Regions from separate parts of the Paenibacillus terrisolis genome, predicted to be linked through region 3. Evidence: riboswitches for the same ligand, from Rfam matches in the RefSeq annotation. Region 3 holds a riboswitch; each other region holds the start of a gene.
What was found. Region 3 has a riboswitch for cobalamin ahead of ACI48K_RS00495 (ABC transporter substrate-binding protein). Riboswitches for the same ligand answer to the same signal wherever they lie in the genome.
Positions count from the first base shown of each region.

Region 1 (3,275 bases), on a different contig from region 3:
TTGACCTAAGGCGATCACTTCATCGAGCTTTTGTTCGGCAAAAGAGAGCGACTCCAGCAGCGCCGGGTCAAGTTTTGTCTCTGGGCTGGCGTTGACCGGCACGTGGAGCAAGCTGCAGGAAGGCTGAATGATCACCGCCGGGTTGCCGGCCAGATCCAGGATTTCGTCCAGTAACTGACGGGCCTGATCCAGATCCGTTCGCCAAATGTTTCTGCCGTCGATCAGCCCCGCCCCTAATGTTTTGCCTTTCGGGAAGCCATAACGGCGCAGAGACTCAAGGTTTCTTTCCTTGCCATGCACCAAATCGAGTCCAAACCCGCTCACCGGCAAGCTGACGAACTCTTCATAATTTGCAACCGATTCGAAGAAAGTATTCAGCATGATCGACAGTCCGGGGACCTGCTCGGCAATGGTTTCATAGATTTGCCGAAGATGGCGGAGATCCTCCTCCGTTAAGGAAATCACTGCGGCCGGCTCATCGATTTGTACCCAAGCGGCTCCCGCTGCTTTTAAATCCTGAAGGACGTTGACGTACAAAGGCAGCAGCTTGGCTATCCATCCTCCCCATTCCGCATTCGTAAAACCTTTGGACAATTTCAAAAAAGTAAACAAACCGAGCAGAACCGGTCTTCCTTCGATCCCGAGCTGTTCTTTGGCCTCAAGATAGGCCGCCAGCGGGCGGTTTACAGTCAGTCGAGGCTCTAAATCCCTAAGCTCGGGGACGATATAGTGGTAGTTCGTATTAAACCATTTGGTCATTTTGCTGGCTGTCGCCGTGTCATTTCCCCTGGCAATCGCGTAATAAGTTTTGAGCGGCAACGTCCCCTCCGCCCAACCGAACCGTTCAGGAATCAGCCCGAACATCGTGGCTGTATCCAGCACATGATCGTAATACGTGAAATCGCCAACCGGAATGACATCGATTCCTTTATCCTGCTGCAGCCGCAAATGATCCAGGCGAATGGCCGTCAACTGCTCATGCAGCTGTGCTTCGGTGATTTTTCCGGCCCAGTAAGCCTCGATGCTCTTTTTCCATTCCCGCTGTTTGCCAATTCTCGGATACCCCGTGTTGCCGCTTGTAATTTGTCTCAATTTCTCTTCCTCCCTTGTTTGTTGTGTAAAACAAAAAAGCCCCCTTCAGCAAGCCTGCACGGCGCAGCTAAAGAGAGCCCTCGATCCGGAATTCGACGGTACACATCTTTAACACCTCCCTATCTCCCGTAGGTACAGCAGTGCTGTCGAAATAGGCAGGTCTCCTGGCTTCAGGATCGGTACCGGAAGACGGCCTTCCCGACAAGTCAAACTCGTCAGTGGCATGATTGCTCCGATTCCCCTGTTACAGTGGCGGGACCGCGCCGGCGCTACACCGGACTTCCCTTTTAAGCTTCAACCCAAACGGATGAAGCACCTATTCCCCTCATATTCAGTTCGAATATAGATACATGTTACTGCATAATTTCCGATTATACAACATAAAACGCATCGGATTAATTTCCTTACAACTTCTTCCTTGAGCATGAAACCATTTTGGTTTTGAAACGTAAACATAAATAAGCAGGGCGGATGGAAGCTCCGCCCTGCTGACTCTTTTGATATCGTGTGTGTTACCCTACAGCAATTTTAGGATTTCGTCTTTGATCGCTTCGGATTGAGGCCCGAATACGACTTGGACTGCGCCTTTGCCGAGTCTCATGACGCCGGATGCGCCAAGTGCTTTAAGCGCCCCGTCATTTACGATTTTGTCGTCCTTGACGATGAGGCGAAGGCGGGTAATGCACGCATCCACGGATTCGATGTTGCTTGGTCCGCCGATTTGCGTCAGAATTTTTGCGGCTCTGCTGTCGGCTGCGCCACCAGTTGCGGCTTGAGCAGGAGCGCCTGTTTCAATTTCGAATTCGTTCGGATCGTCGGAACGGCCCGGCGTTTTGAGGTTGAACGCCTTGATGATGATCCGGAACAGCAGATAGTACACGACGAAGAATACGAGACCGACCGGAATCAGGATCCACGCGTTCGTCGACAGCTTCATGTTCACGAGGTAATCAATCAAACCTGCGGAGAACCCGAAGCCCAGCTTGACATCCAGAATGTACATAATGTAACCGGCAATCCCTGTCAAAATCGCATGCACGACATAAAGAAGCGGTGCAACGAACATAAATGAGAATTCAAGCGGTTCGGTAATCCCTGTCAGGAATGCGGCCAGCGCGGAACCGATGAAAATGCCAGCCACCATTTTGCGTTTTTCCGGTTTTGCGGTATGGATAAACGCAAGTGCGGCGCCAGGCAATGCGAACATCATGATTGGGAAGAAACCGGTCATGAACATCCCCGCCGTTTTGTCTCCGGCAAAGAAACGGTTGAGGTCCCCGTGTACCACTTGCCCTGCGGCATTCGTAAAGTCGCCGATTTGGAACCAGGCGATCGTATTGATAACGTGATGCAAACCGATTGGAATCAAGAGGCGGTTGGCGATACCGAATACGAGCGATCCGATGGCGCCGAGTCCAACCACCCAGTTACCGAACTGACTGATAACGTCTTGAATCGGGCTCCAGATCATACCGACGAATACGGTAAGCACCATCGTGCTGGCTGCGGTAATAATCGGCACGAAACGTTTGCCGGCGAAGAAACCGAGCCAATCCGGAAGTTTGATCTTGTGAAACTTGTTATAGAGATAAGCGGACCACAAACCTGCGAAAATACCGCCGAGCACGCCCATGTCGAGAACGGCGTCGTCTGGAATCCAGGAGAACGCGGCCGGTACAGTTGCCAGCACCTTCACCAAAACTTGATAAGCGATAAGTGCGGACAACCCCGCAACGGCATCTCCCGCGAATCCGATAGCCACCCCGATTGCAAAAATCAGCGCCAGGTTGCCAAAAATGGCTCCCGCGGCGGCGTTCAGAAACGGAGCGAAGTAAGTGTTCAGAGCACCGCCCACTACCGATCCCAAAGGGATGTCCTTTTCATAGTTGAGCAGCCCGAAGCTTTGCAAAATACTTGCCGCCGGAAGTGTCGCGACAGGAAGCATCAACGATTTTCCTAGCTTTTGCAATTTTGCCAGAATCATGCAAAAATCATCCTTTCAATATTATATTGTTATGATTTTAGAACCGCCTTCAAAATGACGCTGCTGCCTGCAGTCACAGGTCCGGTGAAAGTCTCCAAGCTGCCGGTCACTTCGTTGGCGTTTGTTACTATGATTGGTGTAATGACGGGATAACCTGCACTCTCGATCTTATCGATATCGAACTCGATCAACAGTTTTC
Region 1 is NZ_JBKFGG010000006.1:161,375-164,649, reverse strand. Features, by position in the region: gene metE (5-methyltetrahydropteroyltriglutamate--homocysteine S-methyltransferase) at 1-1,092, opposite strand, end outside; cobalamin riboswitch at 1,230-1,427, opposite strand; gene nagE (N-acetylglucosamine-specific PTS transporter subunit IIBC) at 1,610-3,073, opposite strand; gene ACI48K_RS08375 (PTS sugar transporter subunit IIA) at 3,106-3,275, opposite strand, start outside.
Region 1: another riboswitch for cobalamin. It lies ahead of metE (5-methyltetrahydropteroyltriglutamate--homocysteine S-methyltransferase); the one in region 3 lies ahead of ACI48K_RS00495 (ABC transporter substrate-binding protein).

Region 2 (3,275 bases), on a different contig from region 3:
GGAGCAGCGGTCAATCGGGTGGTTGATGCTGAAATAGCTGACTTGCTGTTTAAGAGCGTATTGAACGATTTTCAGGAATGCCGCAGGGTTGCTCCGGGCATTGCCGTTGAGTTCAATATACGAGATCGCCCCGGCGTTGCACAGATCGTGGAACTTCGCTTCCAGCTCGATTTTTCTCGCCGCGCTGATGTCGTAATACACCGGAACGTGAAAAGAATTGGTATAGTATTCGCGGTCGACCACTTCCGGTACGGTACCGTAGGTGACCTTGTCGCGTTTGGTAAATTTCCCGGACAAGCCTTCCGCCGGTGTGGCGAAAAGCGTAATGTTCAAATTGCAGCGTTCGCTTTGGCGATCGCAATAAGCGCGCATGAAAGAGATCAGCTCCAAGGCTTTTTCGTATACCGTTTCGTCTTCGGCATGATGTTTGCCGTACATCGCCTTCATGCATTCCGCCAGCCCGATGAATCCGATGGACAAGCTGCCATGTTTCAGAAGATCCCGAACCGGCTCGTCAGGAGCGAGATATTCGCCGCCTTCCCATACGCCCTCGCGCATCATGAAATCGGAGGCTTTGGCTTTTTGGGAAGATTGGATTTCAAAGCGGTGGAGCAGTCCTTCGAGAGCAATATCCATATAATGCTCAAGCTCGTGGTAGAAGCCGCGTTCATCGGCTTTCTTTCGGCGTCCCAGCGCAATGCCGTGTTCCAGTCCTAGTTTGACCAGATTCAACGTGTTGAACGACAGATTGCCTTTGCCGGATAAATGATTGCGGCCAAACCGGTCGGCCAGCACCCGGGTGCGGCAGCCCATTGTGGCGAACTCCGTATCCGGATCGGCCGGATCGTAATACTGCAGATTCAGCGGCGCGTCCAGATTGGCGAAGTTCGGATACAGCCGTTTGGCCGAACATTCCGCCGCTTTCAGGAATAGCGGATAGTTGGGTTCGCCCGGATTTTGGTTGGTACCCTGTTTGCATTTAAAGATTTGAATCGGGAAAATCGGCGTTTCTCCGCTGCCAAGTCCGCGCATCGTCGCGTTCAGCAGGGAGCTGATGACTAATTGTCCTTCCGGCGAAGTGCAGGTTCCGTAGTTGATGCTGGTGAACGGAATTTGCCCGCCGGCCCGGCTCGACATCGTGTTCAGATTGTGAATGAGGCTTTCCGAGGCCTGCATGGTTTCGCTTTCGGTTTCTTTTAAAGCGTATTTGAACGTTTTCGGGAAACGCTCCCGGAGGTCGCCGCGGCTCATCGCAATGTCTCCGTAATCTCCAGCGGATTCTCCTTCCTCAAAATACTCCAGACCTTTCAGGAAATACTTGCGGAACGACTTGCCCACATAAGGAGCCAGGTCGAAATCCAGCTTGTTGGCGGATACTCCTCCGTATTGGGAGTTCTGCTGGGATTGAAAAATAATTGCGACGAGCGCCATCGCCGTCATGATCGAGGTGGGCGGACGCACGCTGCCGTTGCCAGTGTTAAAGCCTTCCCGCAGCAATTTCTCGAAAGGGATAAAAATGCAGTTGGTCGTGCCGATCGCATATTGATCAAGATCATGGACATAGAGAATGTTGTCGCGGATCGCCTGAACCACCCGTTTCGGCATGACAAAATGATTCGCATACCATTTGGCATATTCGCTGCCGAATTTGCTCATTTTGCCGGAGAAGCTCTCACCGTTCAAATTGGCGTTTTCCCGCAAAACCTCGAGATTACGGCTGTGAACGATCTCCTCGCCTAATTGAATGACTTCATCCAGCATTTCATCTTGGTCAGTATATACTTGGTTCAACAATGCCATAACAAAGTTCTCCTCCCCAAAAACTAAGCATTGACTGCATATAAAAAGCATCTCCAACCCGACAAGGCTGAAAATGCCCGAATGCGCTACAATGGAACTTAAAACATTCACGTTATATCGTGAAACTTATGTATAAGCAGCAAGCGGACACCTCTCCTGTTCCTCGCAGGATCATATACAGCGGTGTCGTCAAATAGGCAGGTCTCCTGGCTTACGGTATATCCGCCGGCGCCTTCCCGTATTTGCCCTATCACAATATACAGTGGCATGAATGTCGGCGAACCGCTATTGGCTTCTCCCAGTTGAGAGCGTCACCAAAGCTACCGTTTACAGTGGCGGGACCGCAGCGGAATTGCACCGCACTTCCCTTTTAAGGTCCGGAGGACTAGGTCTTCCGAATCACCTATTTATACTATATTTGGTTGTCATGTTCTAAGATTAACTCAATATGTTGTGTTTGTAAACGGTGGATTTATAGAATCGATTGCTGATAAAAGAGGGCTGATCCCCCAATCGCTAGTCCCGTGAGGGACACGGGAGTTTGTGAACTTTTTATGGGCGATGATGGGATTTTTTCCAGTGGAGATTAAATGGTTTATAATAAAGGGATGAAGGGTTTGACCCAATATCTAGTAATCTTAGAAGTGACAAACCATGAAAAGAGGGGATTAAGATGGCCATTGCAGAAGTGACGGTGATTCCGATCGGAACGGGGAGCACCAGCCTTAGCGCTTATGTTGCGGATTTGCAGCGGGTTTTGGAGCAGCAGGAGGGAGTAGTTTGCACGCTGACCTCGATGGGCACCATCATCGAAGGGGCACTGGACGACGTGTTTGCCGCCATACGGGCGATTCACGAAGCGCCGTTCCAGTCCGGCGCCCAGCGGGTGTCCACGTCGATCAAAATCGACGACCGCCGCGACAAAGCCGGCTCTTCGGAGCAGAAGCTGCGCTCGGTGCGGGAGAAGCTTTAGGCTCCCCCGCCGCCGAAGCGGCGTGAAAAAGGGATGGAGAGCGTCCGCATTCCGGAAATTTACGCTTGCTTTATTTTTCAAAAGCGGTATAATAAATTTTGTTTCACGCTAAAAACAGATGTGCTGGTGTAGCTCAGCTGGTAGAGCAACGCATTCGTAATGCGTAGGTCGGGGGTTCGAATCCCTTCACCAGCATCCTAAAAGCAAGCAAAACGCGCCTTCCGAGGTTTTCGGAAGGCGCGTTTTTTTGTGCAGTAAGTTTAAACTTCTAACATCCTTCTAACCCTGGTTCATTTGACGAAAATTACTCTTCCCATTTGGAATGAAGGACATGATGGCAAAAGTTAGGTCGCTTATATCCCGGAAGAAGCATTTCGCACACGTCGGCGTTAATCGTGCCGTATGTCGTTTCCGGTTTATGCTTGAAGCCTTCCAAGAAGGCATGTAAGATGTCGTGTTTGAACCGGTTGCGAGGAAAAGCCTCGACGATTTGCTGCCGCGC
Region 2 is NZ_JBKFGG010000017.1:160,138-163,412, reverse strand. Features, by position in the region: gene ACI48K_RS16305 (anaerobic ribonucleoside triphosphate reductase) at 1-1,800, opposite strand, end outside; cobalamin riboswitch at 1,980-2,222, opposite strand; gene ACI48K_RS16300 (MTH1187 family thiamine-binding protein) at 2,474-2,773, shown strand; tRNA gene ACI48K_RS16295 (tRNA-Thr) at 2,896-2,968, shown strand; gene ACI48K_RS16290 (HD domain-containing protein) at 3,078-3,275, opposite strand, start outside.
Region 2: another riboswitch for cobalamin. It lies ahead of ACI48K_RS16305 (anaerobic ribonucleoside triphosphate reductase); the one in region 3 lies ahead of ACI48K_RS00495 (ABC transporter substrate-binding protein).

Region 3 (3,275 bases):
GCTCCACATCATGAAGATGCCGCCGCCCAGCGCGGATAGCGGAATAATCAAGCGGTAGTCCGGCCCTGTGATAAGCCGGATCATATGCGGAATAACCAGTCCGACAAACCCGATAACGCCGGATACCGACACGGCGGCGGCCGTCATTAGCGTAGCCACCAGCAGTACGATCAGTTTGGTGCGTTCGACGTGCAACCCGGAATGCGCGGCCTGGCGTTCGCCCAAAGCGAGCAGGTTCAAACTGCGGGCCTGGCTCCATAGGAATATCGCGCCAAGCGCCAAATACGGGAAAAGGATGGCCGTATACGACCATCCGCGAAGACTCAAACTGCCCATCGTCCAATATAAAATTTCATTTACCGTCCGTTTGGACATCGCCGTTAAAAAAGAAACGACCGCCCCAAGGAACGACTGCATGACAACGCCGGACAAAACCAAGCTTTCGATCGGAATGCTTCCGTTCTCCCGCGCCAGCCAAATGACGATCCAGAGCGTTGCGATCCCTGTTACAAATGCCACGAGCGGCAAAGTAAATACGCCGATCAAAGAGTACTGCCAGCCGTAAAAGATCAGCACGGCCGCGCCGATCGCCGAACCCGAAGATACCCCAAGCGTAAACGGGTCGGCCAGCGGATTGCGCAGCACGCCTTGAAAGGCGGTCCCCGCCACGCCCAGCGAGGCTCCGACCAGCAGGCCCAGCAGCACCCGCGGCAGACGCACTTGCGTGACGATTTGTTCCGAAGCGGTGCTCCAATCCGGCGTAATCCAGGAAGAGACTCCCGGAAGCCGGTGAAGCAAAATACCGACGATCTGCCCTGCCGGCAGCGGAACGGAGCCCACTCCGATGCAAACAAGCAAGGTTACGGCGAGCAGGATGAGTCCGATCGCTCCGTACCCGGCCAGCTTACGGCCTATCATGGCTTAATTAAATCCGGATAAATCGCTTTAGCCACTTCGATCAATCCCTGAGTTACGCGAGGACCCGGACGGCTGAGCAGATTATCGTCAAGCGGCACGAGGCGGTTTTCCTTGACGGCCGTAATTTGGTCCCATCCTCTACGGCTCTTAATAATGTCCGCCAATGTCTTGTTGTTCTCGTCGATGACGCTTTTGGCATACAAAATGACGTCAGGATTTGCCTTAATGATATTCTCTTCATTAATCTCCGTCCAGCCGGTCGTGTCGGAAGCCACGTTCACGCCGCCGGCCAAAGTGATCATTTCATCCATAAACTCGCCTTTGCCGACGGTCCAGCCCGGCGAAAATTCAATATATACCTTTTTCTTCTGATCCGGCGTGAGCGATTTGACGGCATCCGTCACCTGCGTCATTTCCTGGTTCATTTGCTCAAGAACCTTGCCGGCTTCAGCCTGTTGATTCGTAATGGTGCCGATGGTCTTGATATGGTCCATAACATCGCTGAACGTTTTGGGATCGGCCCGGAATACTTTGAGTCCGAGGTCGGTCAAGCTTTTGACGGTAGCATCGTCGATGAAGCTGGCCGCTACGACCAAATCGGGCTGTGCCGCCACGATAGCCTCTACGTTAACCTTGGAGCCGCCCATTTTCGGCTTGTCCTTAACTGCCTCGGGATAATCGTCCAGATCCGAAACGCCAACGACCTGCTGATCCAAACCTAATGCAAACAAAACCTCCGTCTCCGAAGGAGCCAACGACACGATTTTTTGCGGCGCCGACTCAAACGTAAATTCCGTGCCTGAGGAATCCTTTACCGTGTATGGGTAAGTCGTTTGCTCCGCCTGTTCATCATCGGCATTTGCCGCAGTTTGATTCTGCTGTTCGGACTGCGCCGAAGAATTAACCGCGGCATTTCCATTTCCGTTGTTCGCCGTGTTGTTCCCGGTATTGTTCGCGCCGCAGCCGGCCATAACGACCAGCATCAAAGCGAGCAGCCCGGCTACCCATATCTGTTTCCAATTTTTCATCTGACCTTCTCCTCTTCGTTTCTTATTCAAGAAACACCTGAATCCGAAGCGTTTTGCAGTTTAGCGGCCGTTTCGTCTCCCCTTTGAACCATTCTTCAAACAGGAAAACCCCAATCCGCTAAGGATTGGGGTACGTCTACAAAGTCACGCCACACCGGATATCCAAGCATCCGTCTAAAGGCAATGATCCTTTCAGCAGAGCGTCATCCTTTCCTCGAAGGACCGTCTAGATTTCCCGTTGGCAGGTCTCCTGACTCGCAGGTTAAGATTTCAGCTCGCCTTCCCATCTCCCTTGGCGGGCGACAGTGGCATCATATGAGCTTCATCCCTGTTTACAGTGGCGGGACCGTGCCGGATTTGCACCGGCTTCCCTTTTAACCCAAAGCATGCGGCTTTCGCCTCATCTCCGGGACCCACGGGCACTTTCGTTATTCGCTTGTCTAAAGGCAATTCTTCTCTAATGGATTATAGGGGAAAAGAGCCAGGCTGACAATATGAAAAAGTTAAGATTTTAACTTTCGCCTGCCGGGAAACTTCCCGCTTCCCTTTGCTTCACGCAAAAAACGAATTTTGAAATCTTTGTTTCCGCGTATTCCCATAACCTTCTTCAGGACTCCACCGACAAATCCGCCCCGAGCACGCCGATGACGGAGCCTTCCTTCAAAATCGGCACGGCAAGCGTCATGCAGCGGCGTTTGGAAATCGCCGATACGTATGCTTCCGAGAGCACCGTTTCCCCCTGCATGGCCCGTTTGAACCACTCCCTGCCTTTGGCGGTCACGAGTCCCGCCTCCGGAATCGAGACTACAAACGTGCCATCCGAACGATTCGTCCAGGCCGCCTCCAGAACCTCTTCTCTATTGAGCAGTTTTAGTAAAGCCGAGCGGTGCTCCTGCTCCATCATTCCCGTAAATGCCGGTTGAACCGATTCCTCCAAAAGCATTTGCGCATAAGACTGCCCCATTTCAAGCACACGTCCGGAGCTCTCAGCCGTAACATCCCCATTGTCCCTTATCGTATCCAGCGAAGCCATTAAATCGGCCGACGCCTTGTCGAGACCGCGGGCAACGCTTTGCAGTTTGAAGGTATATTCCCGCTGCGTTTCCATTCGCGACAGCGCCCCCTCCACGTGGGAAATGCTGCGATTCAGCGCTTCGTGTACTTCTCCAATCATACTTTCCATGTTTCTGGTCAACGCGGCCTGCTCCTGGCTTCGAAGCCCCGTTTCCGCCACGAGTCCATCCACCGCCGTCACCTCTTCGGTGATGAAGCGTATATCTTCGCCCATCCGCTTCATGATCGAGATTACCTCCATCGATGAGCTTTTCC
Region 3 is NZ_JBKFGG010000001.1:100,577-103,851, forward strand. Features, by position in the region: gene ACI48K_RS00490 (FecCD family ABC transporter permease) at 1-915, opposite strand, end outside; gene ACI48K_RS00495 (ABC transporter substrate-binding protein) at 915-1,946, opposite strand; cobalamin riboswitch at 2,170-2,378, opposite strand; gene ACI48K_RS00500 (methyl-accepting chemotaxis protein) at 2,554-3,275, opposite strand, start outside.